2 linked regions of the Methanolobus sediminis genome follow. The protein of the gene in region 2 binds, or shares a complex with, the protein of the main gene of each other region. Links are inferred from orthologs where the notes say so. Each region holds a gene or a part of one and is shown on either strand. Other genes may lie near its edges.

Evidence for each region.
Region 1: the proteins of RE474_RS05980 (region 2) and mcrC are in contact, whole or in part, in a cryo-EM structure (PDB 9H1L), measured with the Methanococcus maripaludis proteins. The link is inferred for Methanolobus sediminis from one-to-one orthologs. Residues at the interface, in WP_011170365.1 of Methanococcus maripaludis: Arg6, Glu8, Gln30, His32, Val33, Met34, Gln35, Tyr39, Leu80, Ser81, Arg82, Leu85, Pro86, His87, Cys90, Asp91, Ser93, Glu94, Arg97, Lys98, Lys102, Pro103, Asn104, Met105, Ile106, Gly107, Ala109, His110, Lys122, Glu123; in WP_011171501.1 of Methanococcus maripaludis: Arg5, Lys6, Glu7, Gln8, Ile9, Val10, Asp11, Cys12, Arg13, Ala14, Val15, Met16, Gly17, Gly19, Glu20, Gly22, Gly23, Leu24, Gln26, Arg27, Gly28, Thr29, Phe30, Ala31, Glu32, Leu34, Asn36, Thr51, Tyr59, Arg62.

The regions. Positions count from the first base shown.
Region 1 is NZ_CP133592.1:635,998-645,862, reverse strand. What follows is about bases 3,374-6,159. They hold mcrC (methyl-coenzyme M reductase I operon protein C), read right to left. Parts: upstream 5,175-6,159; coding sequence 4,572-5,174; downstream 3,374-4,571. Other genes in these bases: mcrB (coenzyme-B sulfoethylthiotransferase subunit beta), read right to left, coding at 5,740-6,159; mcrD (methyl-coenzyme M reductase operon protein D), read right to left, coding at 5,183-5,689; mcrG (coenzyme-B sulfoethylthiotransferase subunit gamma), read right to left, coding at 3,810-4,559; mcrA (coenzyme-B sulfoethylthiotransferase subunit alpha), read right to left, coding at 3,374-3,799. In the rest of the region: RE474_RS02915 (hydantoinase/oxoprolinase family protein), read right to left, coding at 1-477; RE474_RS02910 (TIGR04083 family peptide-modifying radical SAM enzyme), read right to left, coding at 698-1,846; more of mcrA, read right to left, coding at 2,081-3,373; more of mcrB, read right to left, coding at 6,160-7,044; methyl coenzyme M reductase-arginine methyltransferase Mmp10, read left to right, coding at 7,450-8,697; RE474_RS02875 (DNA polymerase II large subunit), read right to left, coding at 8,724-9,865.
Region 2 is NZ_CP133592.1:1,233,266-1,243,318, reverse strand. The notes cover bases 2,381-5,354. They hold RE474_RS05980 (methanogenesis marker 7 protein), read left to right. Parts: upstream 2,381-3,385; coding sequence 3,386-4,324; downstream 4,325-5,354. Other genes in these bases: RE474_RS05970 (presenilin family intramembrane aspartyl protease PSH), read right to left, coding at 4,930-5,354; RE474_RS05975 (carboxymuconolactone decarboxylase family protein), read left to right, coding at 4,361-4,828; RE474_RS05985 (methanogenesis marker 17 protein), read left to right, coding at 2,790-3,386; RE474_RS05990 (methanogenesis marker 15 protein), read left to right, coding at 2,381-2,785. In the rest of the region: methyl-coenzyme M reductase-associated protein Mmp3, read left to right, coding at 1-630; RE474_RS06000 (methanogenesis marker 6 protein), read left to right, coding at 633-1,067; RE474_RS05995 (methanogenesis marker 5 protein), read left to right, coding at 1,077-1,547; more of RE474_RS05990, read left to right, coding at 1,544-2,380; more of RE474_RS05970, read right to left, coding at 5,355-5,865; RE474_RS05965 (hypothetical protein), read left to right, coding at 6,015-6,338; RE474_RS05960 (hypothetical protein), read left to right, coding at 6,441-6,755; fen (flap endonuclease-1), read left to right, coding at 6,788-7,804; gpmI (2,3-bisphosphoglycerate-independent phosphoglycerate mutase), read right to left, coding at 7,845-9,392; RE474_RS05945 (MATE family efflux transporter), read right to left, coding at 9,440-10,053.

The sequences.
Region 1 (9,865 bases), 600 kb from region 2 along the record:
TTCACGGATTATTTCCTTGACACGAAGTTCATGTTCGGAATTACGGTTACTGAAAAATGATGATACGGAAAAAGCAGCAACATGGTCCTTCACCTCAAGGGCGAAAAGTTTGACACCATCTTCGTCCAAGGGGGCAGCTTCTTCACCATTGCTGGTGTGACCACCACTTAGCTGAACATAATATTTTGCCGGGAATCCTTCTTTTGGAATTACATAATCGCCTACAAGGATGACACCGACAGGGAAACCTGTGTCTTCAAGTATTGTATTTGTTGACAGGGTTGTTGAGACTGAAACCAGCTTTACATCCTGGACATATTCAGGATTCAGCGAATCGATTACTTTTTTAATTCCGCCTATTGGATCCGGATAAGTGGTAAGCACTTTTGTGGCATCCATTATCACACCATCTGAATCACGGATAATTACACCGTCTGTAAAAGTTCCTCCGGCATCAATGCCCAGACTGTATTGCATTTTGGTTCACTCCTTTCAAACAAAAATTAATTTCATAACTGATAATGTAAAAAACAATGGTTTTGCAATATTTAAGCATTACCACGTAATATCGGACAGAAGAGTATCTAAGAAAAAGTTTTCTGTCTGATGTCAGGCCAGATTTTAACACTAAAAAGATCATCTAATATACAGAAAAAGGATTCGATTAAAAAAATGATCAAATCCTTTATTATCTGTTCTACTCATATGTTTTCTTAAGCATAAGAGCCATTATTCCCGGCCTTGAAGGCTTCATGGGGTTCTGGAAGAAGTCCATCTCCATACCAGATCCGCCGAACATCTCATTATTGACTCTCTCGGTGATCTCGTCGAGTATCATTTTGTAAGAGATACAATGGGGATCGACATCCTTTATTTCTCCGCCTGTTGGGGTTATGGCATTGTAAGGGCAGCCGCCTCTGCAGTATTTTATGTGGGAGCAGTCCTTGCAGTTCTCATCTACGTAATCCTTGTAATCGAACATGAGCTTCCATGCATCGGATTTTGAAAGTTCTTCAATACCGGGATTGTCGCGGACATTGCCCATCACGTATTCCGGCATGCCTACAAAGCGGTAACATGGATATATTCCTCCGTCAGGTCCTATGGCTAAGACATCTCCCATACAGTCCACAAAAGTGCATACAGCACCTCTGCCACTAAATACGCCTTTACATAGGTGGTCAATGTTCATGACCTCGATCTTGTCCATGTTTTCCAGGTATTTGTCCAGGAGGTAGATAAGAAGCCTGCCGTATTCTTCCGGATCAAGAGCCCATTTTTCAGGTTCATTACCACGTAATGAAGGCAGAGCAGGGTGGAACTTGAGAGTCCAGCCGTTTTCCAGGTAAAAATTGAAAATCTCCTCTCTGAATTTTTCGGAATGGGAAGTGAAAGTGGTGATGAATCTGACTGAAAGTCCGTGTTCCTTTGCTATCTCATAGCCACGCATGGTCTTTTCGTAATATCCTTCCCCTCTCTGGAAATCATTAAGTTCTTTAGGACCGTCAAGACTGGAACCTATCGGAATATTATATTCCGCAAATATCTCAGCTATTTCATCGGTCATCTTCCAGAGGTTGGTCTGTATCGCAAAAGCCACTTTCTTCGGCTTTGCTCCCTCGACAAGGATTGGTAAAGCCTCCCTGTAGAAATCTGCGCCTGCCAGAAGTGGTTCTCCTCCATGGAAAGTAAAAGTAACAGAATCCTCCTTGAAGTTTTTGAGCCATTCAACTACTTCTTTAATGGTCTCGATGCTCATTATCGGGGATTTTTCCTCGGAACTCCAGCAGTAATTACATTTTCCTGGACAACCAAGTGTAGGGATCAGCATCACGTGAAAAGACATTTTAATAGCACCTTGTTTTTAAGTTTCTTCAAGGTTTCAAGTTATTAGTAGTTTTCTAAGAGCCATCTTTCCATAGATCGGTGATTGGATAGTTCTTCGGATAGATGAATGCTTTTGCAATATTTAGCCTTACAGAATAAAGAAGAACAGAATACTATGGAATCAAAAACAGAAGAATGAAACTTATTCAAAAAAGAATAAGTAGCAGGCATTAAGCCTGCACTTGTTTTAAAATTACTTTGCTGGAATGATGAGTGATCTCTCACCAGCAGGCTCGAACTCTCTGAGAGCTCCCCTTGCGAACTCCTTTCTTGGCTTGGAGAAGTCGAATGGGAGGAGGTCGTCTGCGAAGCAGATCTTGACGAGTGGGTTGACTGCGTATGCATCTCCACGTCCTGCGTGAGCAGCGGATGCAATAGCTGTGTAACCACCCTGGTGACCTACGTTCATTGCGTAGTTAGGGTAGTTTGGTCCACGGAGTTCAAGAGCAAGACCTTCGTCGGACTGGTATGAGAGTACGTTTGTAGCACCACACTGGTCCTGCAGGTCGTATCCGAAGAAACCGAGACGGCCGTGTGCTTCCTTGTGGAGGTACATACAGAGGTACCATCCGGAGAGACCAGCGTTTCCGTTTCCTGTTGCCAGGGATACAGCTGAACCAGCTGCTGCGGAAAGGCTTGTTGCTCTCTGGGATCCACCGAAGTGGTCTTCGAGGGTTGTTGGGTACTTCTCGTAGTTCTCGAGACCGTAGATTGTGGACTCTGTTGCGATGTCCTTTACTACTGCGAGGTCTGCCTTTACCTTGTTGTCGGTACCTGTGGTTGCTGCACCATCGTACTTGTCGTTGATGTAGTCTACGTTGTAGTAGAGGTTGTCATCAAGGATGTTGTTACAGTATGCTGCTGTTGCGTACTGGGTGAAACCTACACCACCGGACATGTATGAACCGAGCCAGATCTGGTCGTAAAGCATACATGCTCCACCTACTACCTCAAGGGTAACGTTTGCTGGGTCTTCTGGTGTCTTGCGGCTTGTCTGGATGATATCAGCCATGTGACCGAATGGAATTCCTCCTGGCTCGTTTGGTGCACGTGCACGTCTTGCTGGAAGCATTTCTCCCATCTGGATAACACCAGCGTGCTTTGCTGCGTATGAAAGGTCAGCTACTGCTGCTTCACCAGCACACATGCTGTATGCTGAAATGAATGCCATACCGACCTGCATAGCCATCCACCTGCTTGTCTGACCACCATCTGTGGTTCTGCTGACAATTGTTGGGATGTGTGCTGCCTGGAAGGTGTTCTTTCCGATTGCTGCCTTAAGCTGAGCTGCCTGCTCTGCTGGGAACTCCTTGTTGATGTCGATGAGGAACTGCTTGTCGATCTCGTCTGCGAGTTCATCGTCACCGGTGAAGATCTTGACGTAACAGTCATCTACAAGAGCTGGGTGTGTCTCGACCATGTGTTCCTGAACGACTGCTCCACCAGGAAGTGCGTGGTTGAGTGTCTCAAGGTAGTGGTTGATTGTTTCTGGTGTGACTTCGATACCGAGCCTCTTCTCGAGGGTCTCGTGTGCCATGTCCAGACCGACAATTACGGTCCTTCTGATGTCATCCCACATCTGCTGCATTGCAGCGTTGTTGACGTAGTGAAGGTCATCGATCTCGACCATGTCATCTGTTCCGGAAAGGAAAGATGGTGTGAGTGCTCTCTGACCGAGTGGTATACCACCACAGTGCATCATTGGGTTGTAACCGACAAGTCCTCTCTTCTTTGCGAGTTCCTGACCTGCCTTTTTCATTTCTAATTTACGTGGGTTCTGATCGACACCGAGTCTGTAGTATTCTACAGTCATGTCGGTGATCTTTCCACCTTCCATTTTGTTAGTACCGTGCTCTTTTGTGTACTTAATTTCCATGTGTTTTGCAAACATTCTCTTTCTATCGTCTGCCATTATAATCACCTCAGTTCTCCGGCTTGAATCCGTATGTGGTTCTCTGGTCGAATACTCTGTGTACCCATTCAATGACTTCTGCGTCATCTCTGAATGCTACATTATCGACACGGTAGATTGTTGTCCTCTTTGCTGCCTCTTCTGGGGACATTGGCTTGCCGAGGTTTACCTTCTTGTCGATTGGTCTTCCTACCTGGTCCTTGTGCATAATGATTACATCGCCTTCTTTTCTGCACCTGTCGAGCATGTCGAACATTACACCGTCTTCTGGAAGTCTGAGTGAGTGACCGTGTACTGTTGCACCTCTAAGGCTTGCGAGTGCTGGACATGTCATCTCGGTTTCCATCTGGAACTTTGCGATCTCTTCCATGTCTCTCTCACGAGCTTCAACGACCTGACGACCGGAAAGTGTTCCTGGGTCGACACCTCTGAAGTTGATTGCTGCTGCGTAGGATCTTACGTATGGTACTGATGGACCGTTGTACATTGAGTCAACGAACTGTACGTACCTTACCCTGTCACCAGCTTTTGCGCCTGGTGTTGGTTCTACCATTTCTCTGACTGAACACTCTGGCTCACCCATTTCTGCGAGTGGTGGGTGGGTGCTTGGGTAGTCGCTACCTGGTGCACGGTGACCGAGTATCATTGTCAGGTCATCGTCGGAGATCTCTCTGAGTTTCTCGACTTTACCAGACATGTGTTTTCTTCTGTTTTCAGCAACGGATGTTGCTCCTGGATAATATTGTGGTTCATATGCCATAATTATTCACTCCTAATTCTCTAATGATCTCATTGTGGTTTTCACGGCTTTCACGAGTTCGTTCAGTTTTTCCCTTGAACATGATTCGCCTCGTGTAACTCCTGTCACAATTTCCATTACCCTTCCCTTTGCTAAAATATCACTATCTTTTGGTTTTACAAGCCTTGTCTTTATTCCTGCCAATGCAAAATCCTCGAAATCAACGAGGGTCTGACAAACAACTACTGCTGGAATATCGGCCTGCTCAAGAATTGCCTTTACTTTTCTAACCACATGGTCCCTGATGTTTCCTGTGTGGATAACAGCCACTTTGTGTCTGTTGATCTGTGCTATCTCCTCAGGACTGATTCCAAAGGACCCGGAACCCATGTTGGTATCCGGAACACCTGAACCGGTGTTAAGCACAAGCACACTAACCTGGATTTCCTCACGACGCATGCCATATGTGAGTTCACATACTGGTTTTGTGATATGTCTTCTTCCCGGGCTCATTGCAACTGCGATCACATCAGGTCTTCCTGTTTCAGAGAGAGTACCGCGTTGTGCAAGTCCTCCTCCACGGCCAAGACCCATTCCGTGTCTGCAATCTACAACCTGTGTTTCCCGGTCGAACATTCCATCACTTATTCCATGTCATTAGGTAAGTCATCAGGTTTAAGGATGCATACTGGCTGGTTCTTCAGTTTTCCTTTAGGGTCAGTCATTCCGGTCATAAGAGGATCGGCACCAGCTCCACGCTTTGCATAGTCACTGACGGTCTGTCTCGTTGGAATGAAATGTCCTACCCTGAACTCAAATGGTACTGTAAGAACCTTTTCACAAACTTCCCTTACCTGCTCTTTTACATCTACGTCTACAACTTCCATACGGATGCTGCCTACGGATACGGCAAGTTCTATTGCCTGTCCTGCAACCTCGATTACAGCATTCCCGGGATGGTTCACAGGCATTCCTGTGGCAGGTCCGTAAGGAACGGTCTGGGGAAGTCTTGGGCCATGGACAAACAGCCTGATAATACCTTCTACATCAGCGATCTCGCTGAGCAGGTTCTGGGCTGTTTCGGGTTTGAGCAGCCTTGAAGGGAATATTTCAAGTTGCACAAAGTTTGCTTCTGAAAAAGTATCGGACATTTTTGTTACCTTTATGATTATCTGTGATATTTAAGGAGGGGTGTTGTGTCTTAGAGTGCACCTGCCACTGCCTTGATTGGCTCCTTGAATTCTGGAATGGATCCAAATACGTTACCGACAAGTGTGGATGTCTTCTCGATGGTGGTCATCTGTGTGCCTGCGTCAAGTGAGACTGCTGCACATACACAAGGAATTGCGAAACCTCTGGAGTGCCTGGTTACAACGTGGTTACCGTTGAAGATACCTGGTCCACCGCCACCATAGATGGAGTGACTGAAGAATGAGAATCCTACTGCAGTACCCTGTGCTCTACCCATGTCGACACCAGGAAGACCTGTTTCCTTCTCAAGAATGTCGTTGTAGTAGAGAATGGTTGATGATACGTTCTGAGCTGCTCTTCCTGCTGCACAGTTTACCATGGTTGCTGCAAGCTGACCTGCTGCTGCAATTGCGTTCCACATTGAAACGTCGTCTGCCTTGTAGAAGTTGTATCCGGATGGAGCTGTCTTGTCAACGGAGATTGCACCGACTTCGATTGCCTTCTCGACTGTTGAGTTGATTACAGTACCGATTGTACCGCTCTTACCGTTCTCTTTTACGATGTCGTAGACGTAGTTGCCTGCGTTAAGACCCTGGTATGCAAGACCGAGTAACTGGTGTCTCTCGAATGGTCCTACAGCGTTACCCATCTCGTACATACCTACCTGCTCGAAGATTGATGCAAGTGCTGCTGCATTGATTGCCTTCTTACCGGTAATTGCTGCTACGTGGTTTGTTGTGATGTTCCTCAGGGAGTAACCGAGACCTTCGTTGTTCTGTGGAATGCTGAGGATTGATGCGATGTTTGCGCCCTTCATGTCCATTGTCTGTGGGTAGCTTCCCCATACAGCGGACTTTACGATTGGTGCATCGAACATGTCAGTGTTGAACATGTCAATGATGGTCTGTACGACTGCTGCACCTGTTACTGTGCTTGCAGATACGAAGTCAGCACCGATCATTGTCCTTACGCTTGGGATCTGGACAAGGAGCTGCTTTCCGCCACCAAGTTCTGTTACTGCTGTGTCATCATCATCGCTGACCTGGATGAGCTTCTTTACTGCATCAAGGATAGCACCGGAGTTGCCTACGATGTCGTAGTCAAGTTCTCTACCGAGGATCTGCTTTTTAGATCCACCCATTGAACCGGTCTTGAGTGCTTTGTCGATACCTGCGAGGTTTACAGCAACTGTCCTCTTTGTATCTTTGATGATGTTTTGAATCGCTGCGTTCCTTGTTGGCGCAATAGCTGTAAGATCAACGCCGCTTTCCAACAGTTTACCTCTGTCGTCGTAAATGTCTATTTTATCAGACACGTATATTTTCCTCCTATGTTTCTATTCAGAAATCACCCATTTTGGAAACGTACAGATGAATGAATGAATGAAAGTCAATTACTTTGTACCACATAGTAATTTTCCGTACGAAAACTTTCCACTGGGAATTCTCGGAATTATTAAGCAACAATGACGTTTAAACCTTTTGCATCGTTTCACAACAATTTCGCAATCATCAACCGCAAGCATAAATCGAATATTAATATAATTGAGCAAGTATTGAATTCGCCCTTAATTTGACAAAGCTTAAATATCAGAATTATTTCTTAAAATTCCGCATTCTATTTTGTAGTATGTACTAAAGGTCCATCCTCCGGAATATGACTAAATATTAAAAGAATAACCGCAAACCTTTAAGTACCTATATAATATGTATCTCGTTCTATGGAGATCACTGCTGACGTAGGAGGCAATCCCGGAATAGATTGCAAAGGCTTCTGCACATACTGTTATTTTAAGAAAGTTAAAGAGAACCCTCCATTTGGCTGTAAATACTGTTTCCCTTTCAAAAAGGGTTGTGATTACTGCACCAGAGGTGTAAGGGAATCTTATTCCGGTTTCAAACCCGGGCAATATGTGTTCCAGGACCTGTACCAGCGTCTTATGATGGCAGGTGATAATATTGACAAGATCACCATAAGCGGTGGAGGTGATGTAAGCTGTTATCCGGATCTTATGGAGCTGGTGGCTAACATTGCCCAGTTCGGCCTTCCGATACATCTGGGATATACCAGTGGAAAAGGTTTCAGCAATGGTGACGAAGCAGAGTTCTTCATTGAATACGGAGTCACCGAAGTTTCATTCACAGTATTTGCAACAGACCCGGAACTGCGAAGACAATACATGCGTGACCCTGAGCCAGAAGCCGCACTGAAAGTATTGCGCCAGTTCTGCCAGCATTGTGATGTCTACGCAGCTATTGTTCTGATTCCCGGAGTTAACGACGGTGAAGTACTTGACAAAACCCTTGGCGACCTGGAAGAAATGGGTGCCAAAGGAGCTATACTCATGCGCTTTGCCAACAAGACAGAAGAAGGTCTCATACTGAACAATGCTCCTGTAATGGAAGGAATTGAAACCCACAGCATTGAAGAATTCGTGAAGATCGTAAGGGATGCCGATGCAAAATATAATCTCCGCATAACAGGAACACCACTTGAAGATCCGCTTATCGGCTCTCCGTATGCTATCAGGAATGAACCGGATGCTCTTGCGAGACTTCCTGAGATTCGCAAGGATGCAACAATACTTACCAGCCGTGCTTCAAAGGACAGGCTTCAGGAAGTGTTCACAAAACTTGGCAGTGCTGTCAACGTAGTTGCCGTGGATAAAGATATAGGTTGTCTGATAACCATTGAAGATGTGGAAAAGCTGGACCTTACGGATGTAAAGCAGACTGTGATTATCCCGGGAAGAGCATTTGTACACGACCCCGAATCAACTTCAGTTCTGTCCCGTGACGGTGTGTCTCGTTTTGTGCGCAGGGGTCCGGACATGCTTACATATGATGGTGAAATGTCTATTGGTCTTAGCAAAGAGGAAGTTCTTGAATTTGAAATAACAGGATTTAAAGAACTGATCCATGAAATAAATGCTATTGGCCTGGAAATTGGTGAACAGACCAAAGAATAACTATTAATATAATCGCTGCCGGCTGCTTACATAAACTCCAGCAGTCCGGTCTGTTTTGATTTATCATTCTCAAAGAGTGATTGCATGTCCAGGCCCAGCAAATCTATTCTCTGCTTGGTATAACTGGAAACGTTGTAGTTATGAGCCACTTTCTTTGAGACCTCAAGATACTTTTTCACAGCACCTTCGTGAACTGTAAGTATGACCCTTCCGCCGCATTTCGGACAAATTCCCGTAAGCGGGGGTCTGCGGAATTTTGCAGCGCATTTCAGGCATCTTGTTCCCTGTCTTGAAAATGCCCTGAGGTTACCGAACATGTCCGGCAGGAAGTGTGAAATAAGAACCCTTTCAGCTACATCAGGAGCATCGACCGCACGTATCTTATCGGCAAGAGCAAGCTGAGCATCCATTTTCTCTACCATACTGCCAAGTGTCTTGTAAGCACTGTTAAGCGGACCTGCGGCAATATCGGTTGTATCGTGAGTATACATAAAGTGCTCATATTGGTCAGGAGTTCCCAGCCTTGAACTTATAAGGTCAAATGTGGATTCCAGTTCCTTAGGATTTGTATATTTCTGGCTGGCTTCGTAGAACTCAAGCGGATAGTGATCGCACACATCTATATTGTGTGCCTCCTTGTCAACTTCACTGGGGTCCAGACGTGTGGTAAGCACAAGCGGAGCGTCCATCTTACCTCCTCTCTTTTCAGGAAGGTAATCCCTTGAGAAATTAATAAGACCGTCCATGAGCAACATGACACAGTCCTCATCACCGTCACAGTTCCTTCTTTTAGCTGCATGGAAGAAAGGATGCGCATAACCGACTGATGCTTTTGTAAAACCAACAAGTCTTCCAAGCACACCTGCAGAAGTGTGAGGTGCAAGTCCCATTAGCATTACTCCTACAAGGTCTTCAAGCTTCTCAGCTTTATAATACGGCTCCTCACCATAATATTTCTCAAGTAGGTCATCGACATACTTCGTGGTTCGTAGAAGGTACTGGCCACAATCGTAGGAAACTACAAGGTCCTGAACTTTCAGGCAGACAACCTGGTCGTCCCTTTCCAGTTTATTTCCATAGATATCTTCTGTATAGCCAATTCCAATCAGTTTCTCTACTTTAATTCCAAGCTCATCGGCACGAATATGTGTAAGCGGAATATCGGACA
Region 2 (10,053 bases):
ATAGCAGAAAAAGGCCAGAAAGTTATGGTTGAGTCCGTTCCGGACCGGATTATGCTTCTTGGAATGACCAATGCAGAAGCAGAAGCGCAAATGGCTCAGAAGGACATTGAAGTTACCAGGGCTGGCTATACCGGTGATGATGGTTTCATTGTAAAACAGTCTCCTTCAACCTCTATTGAGATCCTGCAAGAAAAGAAAGTAACAGTACAGGGCGTTGACCCTGAGATGCTTGTAAAGATCGAGCTTTACGATGATCTTGCTCCAAAGACCCTTGATTTCTTCAGGCATGCAGTTGGTCTTCAATACGACCCGGTAGGTTTACTTCCTGTGATGATGACCTACGAGAACACCTATATCTTCAAGGCTGAAAAGCCTGCAGAATCCTATAAGGAGATCTTCCCGGAGAACACTCCGGCAAAGGCAATTGCAGGTGAGATTGGTGTTACCAACCAGGCTGCAAAGAGAGCTGGAATGATAGGTGTCAAGTTAGCTGATGATGACCTGTTCGGTCCGACCGGCGAGAGACTTGGAAACACCAACATTATCGGAAAGATACTGGACCCTGAGAAACTCAGACATTTCAAGGATGGCGATCAAATGTATGTCTTAGAGAGCAGCAAGGAGGAATGAGAATGGCCGAAGAGAACAATGATGTCATAACAAAACTTGTTGTTACAAGTTCTGACAGTGTGCTGCCAATCGATGCTGCCATGAAAATATATGAATCCAGTACTGATATCGTCATCAAGGAAACATGTTTCGGGACAATGGTCACAGGTCCGAGAGAGGCTGTAAACAAAGTAGTAAAAGAGATCGTTGATCTTGATAAGAATCATATTTTCGTAAAAGAGAGAGGTTTCCCTCCGGGTGACGACAGGCGTTGCCGTGCATCCCGCGGAGGAGGTACGAGACCTGGTTTCTATTTCCTCAAGGAAGAAGCAATGATGCTTCCGATGATAGGCAATGCGCTTGACAAATACGATAAACATGTTCCGCTTAAAGAGATAGAACACAAGAAGAAACTTGGAGTGAAAGACCTCCAGGATATAGTTGAATCCAGCTTATGAGGCAATACCATGGCTAAAGTTATCATATACCCTACAAACAGTCTGATCCTTTCTGACCTGGTGCAGAGGTTCGGTCATACACCACTGGCAATGATGGAAAAGATAAAGGAAAAGGTCACGACCGTTGGTGTTGATTCACCACCCATGAATATTACAGCAGAGGAGCCAAAGCATGGTCTCAAATACGCGGCTGTTGAAGTTCCTGCAGGTGTCAGGGGCAGGATGGCTATAGTAGGCCCGATGATCGAAGAGGCGGAAGCCGGTATCATTGTGGGCGAATCTCCAATGGCCTTTGGTTGCATGGGGTGTGCCCGTACAAACGAACTTACCAAGTATCTTATCAGAAGCCGTGAAATGCCACTTCTTGAACTGGAATTTCCAAAAGATGATGATGAAGGACAGGAATTCGTTTACAAGATCGCAGAGTTTTTGAAATCACTTGATGAAGTCAAAGGAGAATCAGAGGAGGCAACAGAATGAATGATGAAGCTGTTGTAAAAGTGGCACTTGTATCATGTGGTTCCGAGTACGCAGGTGTTCACGGGGAACTGGAATCTGTAGCTTCAAGTGTTAACGCTAAACTTGTCTATCCTGAAATAGAGATTGATGTTCTTGATGATATTGGCAAGGATTTCGGTATTGAGGCAGCAAGCCCTGATCTTCGCCTGATGATGGCAAGGGCAAAGGCTGTTGTAGAAGGGCTCTCTGATGTAGACGGTGTTTTTATCACATCATGTTTCAGGTGTGCAGAGGCAGCGATTGTCAGAAATGAGGTCCGCCGTTACATCAACAAGCATTCTGAGCTTCCGGTTATCAGTTATTCATTTACAGAGCGTACAACTGCAGCAACACTGCTGACACGTATGGAAGCTCTCACAACTATCGCAAGACGCAGACACCTGCTTGCAAGGGAAAAGCAGAGTGGGCTGACTGCAGGTATTGACTCCGGTTCCACAACTACCAAGGCTGTTGTCATGAGGGACAACGAGATCATTGGTTCAGGCTGGGTACCTACTATCAAGGTAATTGACAGCGCCACAGAGGCTTTCAATCAGGCACTTGAAGAAGCCGGTGTCAAGCAGGAGGATATTCAGGCGATCGGTACTACTGGTTATGGTCGTTTCCTTATTGGTGAATACTTTGGTGCCAAGCTTATCCAGGAAGAGATAACTGTCAACTCAAAGGGTGCCGTTTATCTTGCTGACACACAGAAAGGTCATGCAACTGTAATTGATATCGGTGGAATGGACAACAAAGCCATATCCGTTGATGATGGAATTCCCGGCATGTTTACCATGGGAGGTATCTGTGCAGGTGCATCAGGTCGTTTCCTTGATATGACTGCAAAGAGGCTCGGTGTCGATATTACAGAACTTGGTGCCCTTGCGGTAAAAGGAATGGAACAGAATGTCGATATGAACAGTTACTGTATCGTTTTCGGTATCCAGTCACTTGTAAACTCACTTGCAAAGGGTTCAACACCTGAGGATGTTGCAGCAGCGGCATGTCACAGTGTCGTTGAGCAGATATTTGAACAGCAGCTTCAGGAAGTCGATGTAAAGGAACCGCTTATCCTTGTAGGAGGTTCATCTCTGATCGAAGGAGTTCCAAAGGCTCTTGGTGAGCTGCTACATATCAATGTTCTCGTACCACCGAACTCCCACCTTATCGGTGCTGTAGGAAGTGCTTTACTGGCCTCAGGATACGTGGAGGAGTAATTCTATGGAACCTCTTGAGACTTTCGTTGTGGAGTCCACGGTACCGGAAGAGGGCGATGCCTACAAGAGCATAGTTGCGGACATTATCACTGAACTGGTACTTGGCGCTGCTATTGGAAGAATAAAAGTGAGAGTTAGACCCGAGGACTCTCTTTTCCTCATGGCTATAATTCTCAGAGGCAGCCAGCCAAAAGTCAAAGTATCCGATATGGGCAGTGTTGATGTTACAAATCATATTACAAAGGAAGTCACTATTTCAATTGAACAGGAAAAATACCTTCCACAATTACTTGAACAACTCTGGGCAAAATACGGACGTGCGGGTGTACGCCAGCCTGAAAGAAAGACCCTGATTATGACCGTGGAAGATCTGGATGAAGATGTGGAATTCCTGAAGAACCTTGTTGTTGCAGACCCTCAGAAGACTCTTCAGTCCAGACTTGTTGAAATGGCTATCCGTGCAACACCGGAAGGTTTCAGAGTGCGTTATCATTCAATGGACAAGCATGTTTTTGTTTTCGCTGCAACCGAGGATATTCTCAAGAAAGAATGGATACAGGAAGCGCAGGATATTGCAAAGGAACTTCAGGAGGATGAATAATGGCAGCAGTTCTTGAACCTTATATTTATGTGGGTGGAATTCACCAGCACACACTCATCACTGAACTCCTGGAAGACCTCGGAGGTTATCTCATTCAGAAAGTTCCTGCAGCCACTGAAGTTACCCTTGTGATGCTCATCCCAAGGGAGGATGTCCATCTGATCGAGGAACTTGGAAAGAAACTTCTCGGCAAACTGGAACGCGCTCCCCTTACCGGAACAGAGATAGCTGTTGTTTCTCCGACTCTTGCATCCCATCACCTTCCGCATTCGGCATGTGATGTAGCGGAATTCATGCGCAGAGGTGGTGCAAACACCAATATGATCGGTCTTGCAAGAGGTATGGGTAGGAGAGTATCACTTTCTGATAACTATGAGAGGAAGCTCATTAATGAGCATGATCTTGCTGTATTCTCATTCGGTACTTTTGCTGATTGTATCAAGAACAAGAAACCAAAGCTTCTTGAAGGTGTGACAGTCCCGAAGATCGTTGCAGGAGGCCCTCTTAACATAAAGACCGAAGAAGTCGCTGGTGCCGATCTCTATGTTGGCGGTATCGGCAGGGTTGCCCATCGTATGAGAAAACCCGGAGAGCTCAGTTCGCTTGATGTTTTGCTGGAGAAGGTTGTGGAAGTTGTGGAGAAGATGCGTGAGGACCTTGCAAAGGACCCACTTGCAGTACTTCCGCCAAGGGTAATGAAAGAGATACATGAACAGATCCCTGAGATATTTGATGTATTCTCACCTGCGCCTGTAACTCTTCAGCTTGACGGGCTGCGAGTGAAACTTCCGTATGATGTGTTTCATGAAAGGGTGGAGAATCTTGAATTTGATGAAGGTGTAAGGCTTTCTGATATGGCGACCATCACAAAATCCCGTATGAAAAATTATATATTGGTCAAGATCAAACGTGAATCTGAGGTTGGATTCACAGCGTAAAGCTCGATTAAACGTTTGAACTTATTCGGGGTTACTATGGAACTTGAAAAAATCAAAGAGCTTCTCGACAAAGAGCCGAAGGAGGCTGTAGACGAAATTCTGGCAGATGTCGAGAAAAGATATGGAGAAATTCCTTATATTACTAATTTTATGAAGGATATGCCGGAAATTTTCATATCGAGAATGATCTACGAGAACAGTGTTATGCGTGAATTCAAGCGTATGGACCCTAAGACCGTGGAACTTATCAGTATAGCAGTAGCATCGGCACTTCGCTGCGAGCATTGCCTGAATACCCATGTAAGGGTTGCAAAAAGGCTGGGTGTGTCTAAAGAGGAGATATTCGATTCTGTTCTCATAGCCAGCAGTGTGTCAACAGCAGCTGTCCTTGCAGAAGGTACTCGTTCTGTAGATAATGTTTTCGCTGATGAGAAACAGGATGTTGCTTCATCTGCGAATTGTTCCATATGTAATATTAATTCTGAGCTTCCTGAGGAAGACTGAATTTTTTCTTTTCGTTTCTCTTAACATCGTGTGGGAAAACTTAGTTTACCCACACAATATTGAGGAGATCCTTCTTTTCTTGAAGAACTTTAAAAAAGAGATTAGTAGAGTGGTGCTCCGCTGAGCAGCACTCCTGCTAAATATCCTAATATTACTCCGCTGTTGAGGAATGGAAGGCCTGCCTGTGGTTTTCCCTTCATGACCAGTATGCTCAGGGCCATAAATCCTATTACTGTTCCTACCATTGCACCAAGAGCAGGATAGGATATGAATCCAATTGATGCGATTGTAATGTTTTGTTCAAGAGCTTTCTGTACAAGGAACACATTTGCTGAAACAACAAGTATCGTTGGCATTATGGCATCTCCAAGTCCCATGAAGAATGCTTCCTTTTCCTTTCCTTCTTCCTTTTTGAGTGAATCCTCAATGAAAGAGTACTTCAGATGTTTTGGGATCACAAAGAGAATTGGAAGGTGAAGGTCCATCACGCCTTCTGCAAGGTCTATCATGTGTTTTGTCTTATAGACAGAGATTGCGTCATAGACTGCAAGCAGTGAAAGAAGCACAATAACCGGCAGGATAGACAGCGAAATTCCAAATATTGCACTGGCTCCCGCTCCAATGATAAGTCCTACTATATCGATGATATACCATTCAGGGAATTTGTAGAGCAGTATTGTGAGTATGGCAGCTACAAGACCTGAAGCTATGTTGTTTGTCATGACAGATATGTCAACAAGTGAAAGCAGTGCGTAGAACACATAATACATGGTGGCTCCGACAGCAAGCAGAATTACTAGTTGTATTATCCATTCCATATTCTTTTTGATAGCCAGCAGCAAAAAGCCGGTAAATACAAGAATAACGCCTATGTAGTAAATGGCGTTTGAAGTTGAGTCAGGGTTTTCAAAAGCCTGCATGTCATTTGCATTCATTGGCGCAGCCAGAAGCAGTGCCGTGATCTGTACTAACAATATAATGCCCACCATAACAAGCATTGGAACGTAATCTTTGATTACCGTCTTTTCAGAACTCAACTCAGCAACTCCCAATATATAAATAAGCGAATAATATATTATGCTGTATAGTAAATACTCTGTTCAGTATTTAAGTAATTCTCTTTTAAAAAAATAGAGTTAAATAATATAAATAGCAAAAAAGCCCATATTAATAATGAGGGAACAGAATGGAAACCAGAGATATATTATTCTCAGTTGTAATGGTTGTGTCTTCTTTTGTACTTACATATGAATGGCTTGGTAGATTCAAATACAGTTCTGCAAATGCTTTGATCATACTTTCTGCAATGGTAATGGTTGGTGCGCTGGCAGCTATGATCCTTTTGGTAGATATGCGTCTGCGTAAGATCGATAATATGCTTGAAGCAAAAGAGCGTTCTTTAAGGATCAATGTTCAAAGTGTTGAAAACAACCTGGATTCACGGATGAATGAGGTTCTCATCAAGATGGATGAAGTGATGGACTCAATGGATAGGAAAAGGTACAGGTAATTTGTTATCATAATGATGATGTCATTCAAAGCTCCGAAAACCATATTAACTAGATTGTAGTAGATTGATGAGAATTATTTTCTATCTATAAGAGGTGCGTATATGCGCATTAATTTAGAACCAATTGGTATTATCAAAAAAGCCGGGAAATGTTCTGAGATTCTTATCTACTCTGACTTTGAGCAACTTGTGAAGAACATGATGTCAAAGTTAGGCAAGAACGAGACCGATCAACATAGTCTAGTGGTGGTACACAAAAATAGAGACTCTAACGATCTCCACCAGGTACAGATTACTAAAACACACTTAATTGACAGGGTAGGGAATATCCTTAAAGTCGGAAAGATCGATGCAAACGATGATTCTGTAATCGATGTAAGACTTGAATGCAATGGATTCATAACAACTGAAGCCTGAAGGTTTCAATAATCAAAATATTACGATTCTTTATGGGTGTTGATATAGGAGAGCTCCTAAAAAGGAGCACGATCGAAGTATCTGACCTTTCTTTAAACGTTGTGGCGATAGACGCCTTTAATACACTTTATCAATTCTTAAGTATCATCCGGCAGAGAGATGGCACTCCCCTGAAAGATTCTCAGGGAAATGTCACATCACATCTGTCCGGCATTCTTTACAGGATGACCAACATAGTTGAAGCCGGAGTAAAACCTGTTTTTGTTTTCGATGGCAAGCCCCCTGAGTTCAAATCATCGACTATACAGAAACGTACTGAAAGACGTGAAAAAGCAAAAGCCAATTATGAACTGGCTAAAGAAGAAGGTCTTGCTGAAGAAGCATATAAATATGCCCAGGCATCTGCTAGGGTTGATGCAACAATTGTTGAGGATTCAAAGAAACTGCTGAGTGCAATGGGTATTCCTTATGTGGATGCCCCCTCAGAAGGTGAAGCACAGGCAGCTTACATGGTCAAAAAAGGAGATGCTGACAGGATAGCATCACAGGATTACGATTCACTGCTTTTCGGTTCTCCTAAAGTTGTCAGGAACCTGACGGTTTCAGGTAAGAGAAAATTACCAAAGAAGAACATCTACGTGGATGTCAAACCTGAACTCATTGACCTTAAAGAAAACCTGGATGAAATGGGAATTAACCAGTCACAACTTATCGATATTGCTCTTTGTGTAGGTACCGATTATAATGATGGTATCGAGGGTGTTGGTCCAAAGACAGCTCTCAAACTAGTAAAAGAACATGGCAGCATAGAGAACATCCTTCTGGAAAAAGGTCTGGAAATCGAGAATCTTGAAGGAATCAAAGAGTTTTTCAAATCCCCGCCGGTAACCGATGATTATTCTCTTAAATGGAAAAAGCCTGATTCCTCAGCGGTAGTATCATTTCTCTGCGGAGAACATGATTTCTCAGAGGACAGGGTTACAAAGGCTCTGGAACGCCTCGAAGCTTCTTCCGGAAGCGGCCAGAGCACCCTTGACAAATGGTTCTAGATCTAAATTCTAGAACACAATTTTAGCTTAGTTTTTAGATTCAATTGTTTTTCGAGATAAGTGTAACTCCTGTCATCTCAACAGGCTGTTCTATTTTCATTATCTCAAGCATGGTTGGTGCAAGATCGGAAAGCTTACCATCATGCAACTTTGCTCCTTCCGGACCATTCACAAGAACACACCTTACAGGATTAGATGTGTGTGCAGTGTGTGGCTTGCCGGTTTGGTAATCGATCATCTTCTCGGCATTGCCATGGTCTGCTGTTATAAGCGCAGCTCCGCCTTTTTCGATTATTGCATCGATAATTTTTCCAACACACTTATCCACAGCTTCGATCGCCTTGATCGCAGCATCCACAATTCCTGTGTGACCTACCATATCCATGTTGGCAAAATTGAGAATTATAGCGTCATATTTTCCAGACTGTATCCTGTCCACAAGTTGCTCAGTGACCTCATATGCGCTCATTTCAGGTTTAAGGTCATATGTAGCTACATCCGGTGAAGATACAAGACATCTGTCCTCTCCTTCATTTTCTTTTTCAACACCACCGTTGAAGAAGAATGTAACGTGGGCATACTTTTCAGTCTCAGCTATACGAAGCTGTTTTTTGTGATTCTTGCTCAGGACTTCTCCAAGTGTATTGGTAATGGTCTCCGGTGGGAATGCAATTGGAACATCCAGCTTCTCATCATATTCTGCCATGCACACATAGTGAACTTTTGGCCTTACCTTTCTCTCAAAACCATCAAAATCATCGTGCACAAATGCATAAGTCATCTGTCTTGCCCTGTCAGGACGGAAATTGAAAAAGATTACTGAATCTCCATCTTTTACGGTTGCCACAGGTTTACCATCAGCATCTGTTATGACAGTGGGCTTTACAAATTCATCATTCTCGCCTCTCTCATAAGCCTGACTCACTGCTGAAACAGCATCTTCTGCAAGGATACCTTCACCAAGTGTGAGTGCATCGTATGCCAGTTTTATACGCTCCCAGCGCTTGTCACGGTCCATTGCATAATACCTGCCGCTTACAGTTGCAGTTTTTGCAATGCCTGTGCTTTTGCAGAATTCCTCATGTGCTTTCATGTCATCAAGCGCAGTCTGGGGTGGCACATCCCTGCCATCGAGGAATGTGTGAATGTAAACTCTTTCAACACCTTCATTCTTTGCCATTTCCACAAGTGCTCTCATGTGGTCCATGTGACTGTGCACGCCTCCGTATGAGAATAGTCCCATAAGGTGCAGTGCTGAGTTTTTCTTCTTCACATTTTCCATGGCTTCAAGAAAGACCTGGTTTTTGAAAAAAGAACCTTCTTTTATGTCTTTATTAATGCGTGTGAGATCCTGGTAGATTATTCTGCCAGCACCGATGTTCAGGTGACCTACCTCTGAGTTCCCCATCTGTCCCTCAGGTAATCCTACGCCCTCACCTGAAACCTGTAATAAGCATGATGGGTATTTTTCCACAAGTGAATCAAGCACCGGGGTGTTTGCATCCATTACTGCATTTCCTTTTTCTTCGGTGGTGTAACCCCAGCCGTCAAGTATCATAAGTAAAAGTGGTCCATTCTCATATGACATGAATTCTGAATTGTTCCGATGCCTTTTAAATGCATTGTATCGGTCAATCAGGAACCATTTTCAAGCCTTGTGAGAATCCTGAATTCTCTCAGCACCAACACAAATGTAAGCATGAATGACAGGCTGTCTGATAGTGGAAACGCCAGCCACACACCTGTAAGCTGGAAGAAATGTGGAAGGATTATAACCAGTGGTATTAGGAACAATAATTGTCTGCTCATTGCAAGGATGAAAGATGGTAAAGCTTTTCCAATGGCCTGGTAAAGTGATGAGCCAACAACCTGGAATCCCACAAGCGGAAGTGCAAGTATCATTATTCTTGTGGCAGATGCTCCCGAGGATATCAGTTGCTCGTCTGATGTGAATATGCCAAAGAGCTGCCCCGGAAATGCAAGGAGCACAATAAAACCGACAACTGCCATAGTAGTAGTTACCATCATGGAGAGTTTCACAGATTCCATAACTCTTGAAAAGTTCCTGGCACCGTAGTTGAAACCAACAATGGGCTGTAGTCCCTGAACGATACCGTACATTGGCATGAAGGTGAACATAAAAAGGCGGTTAACAACACCAAAGATTGCAATAGAGACATCTCCTCCGCCATATATCAGAAGTATATTGTTCAGTACTATTACTACAAGACTACTGGATGCGTTTCTTG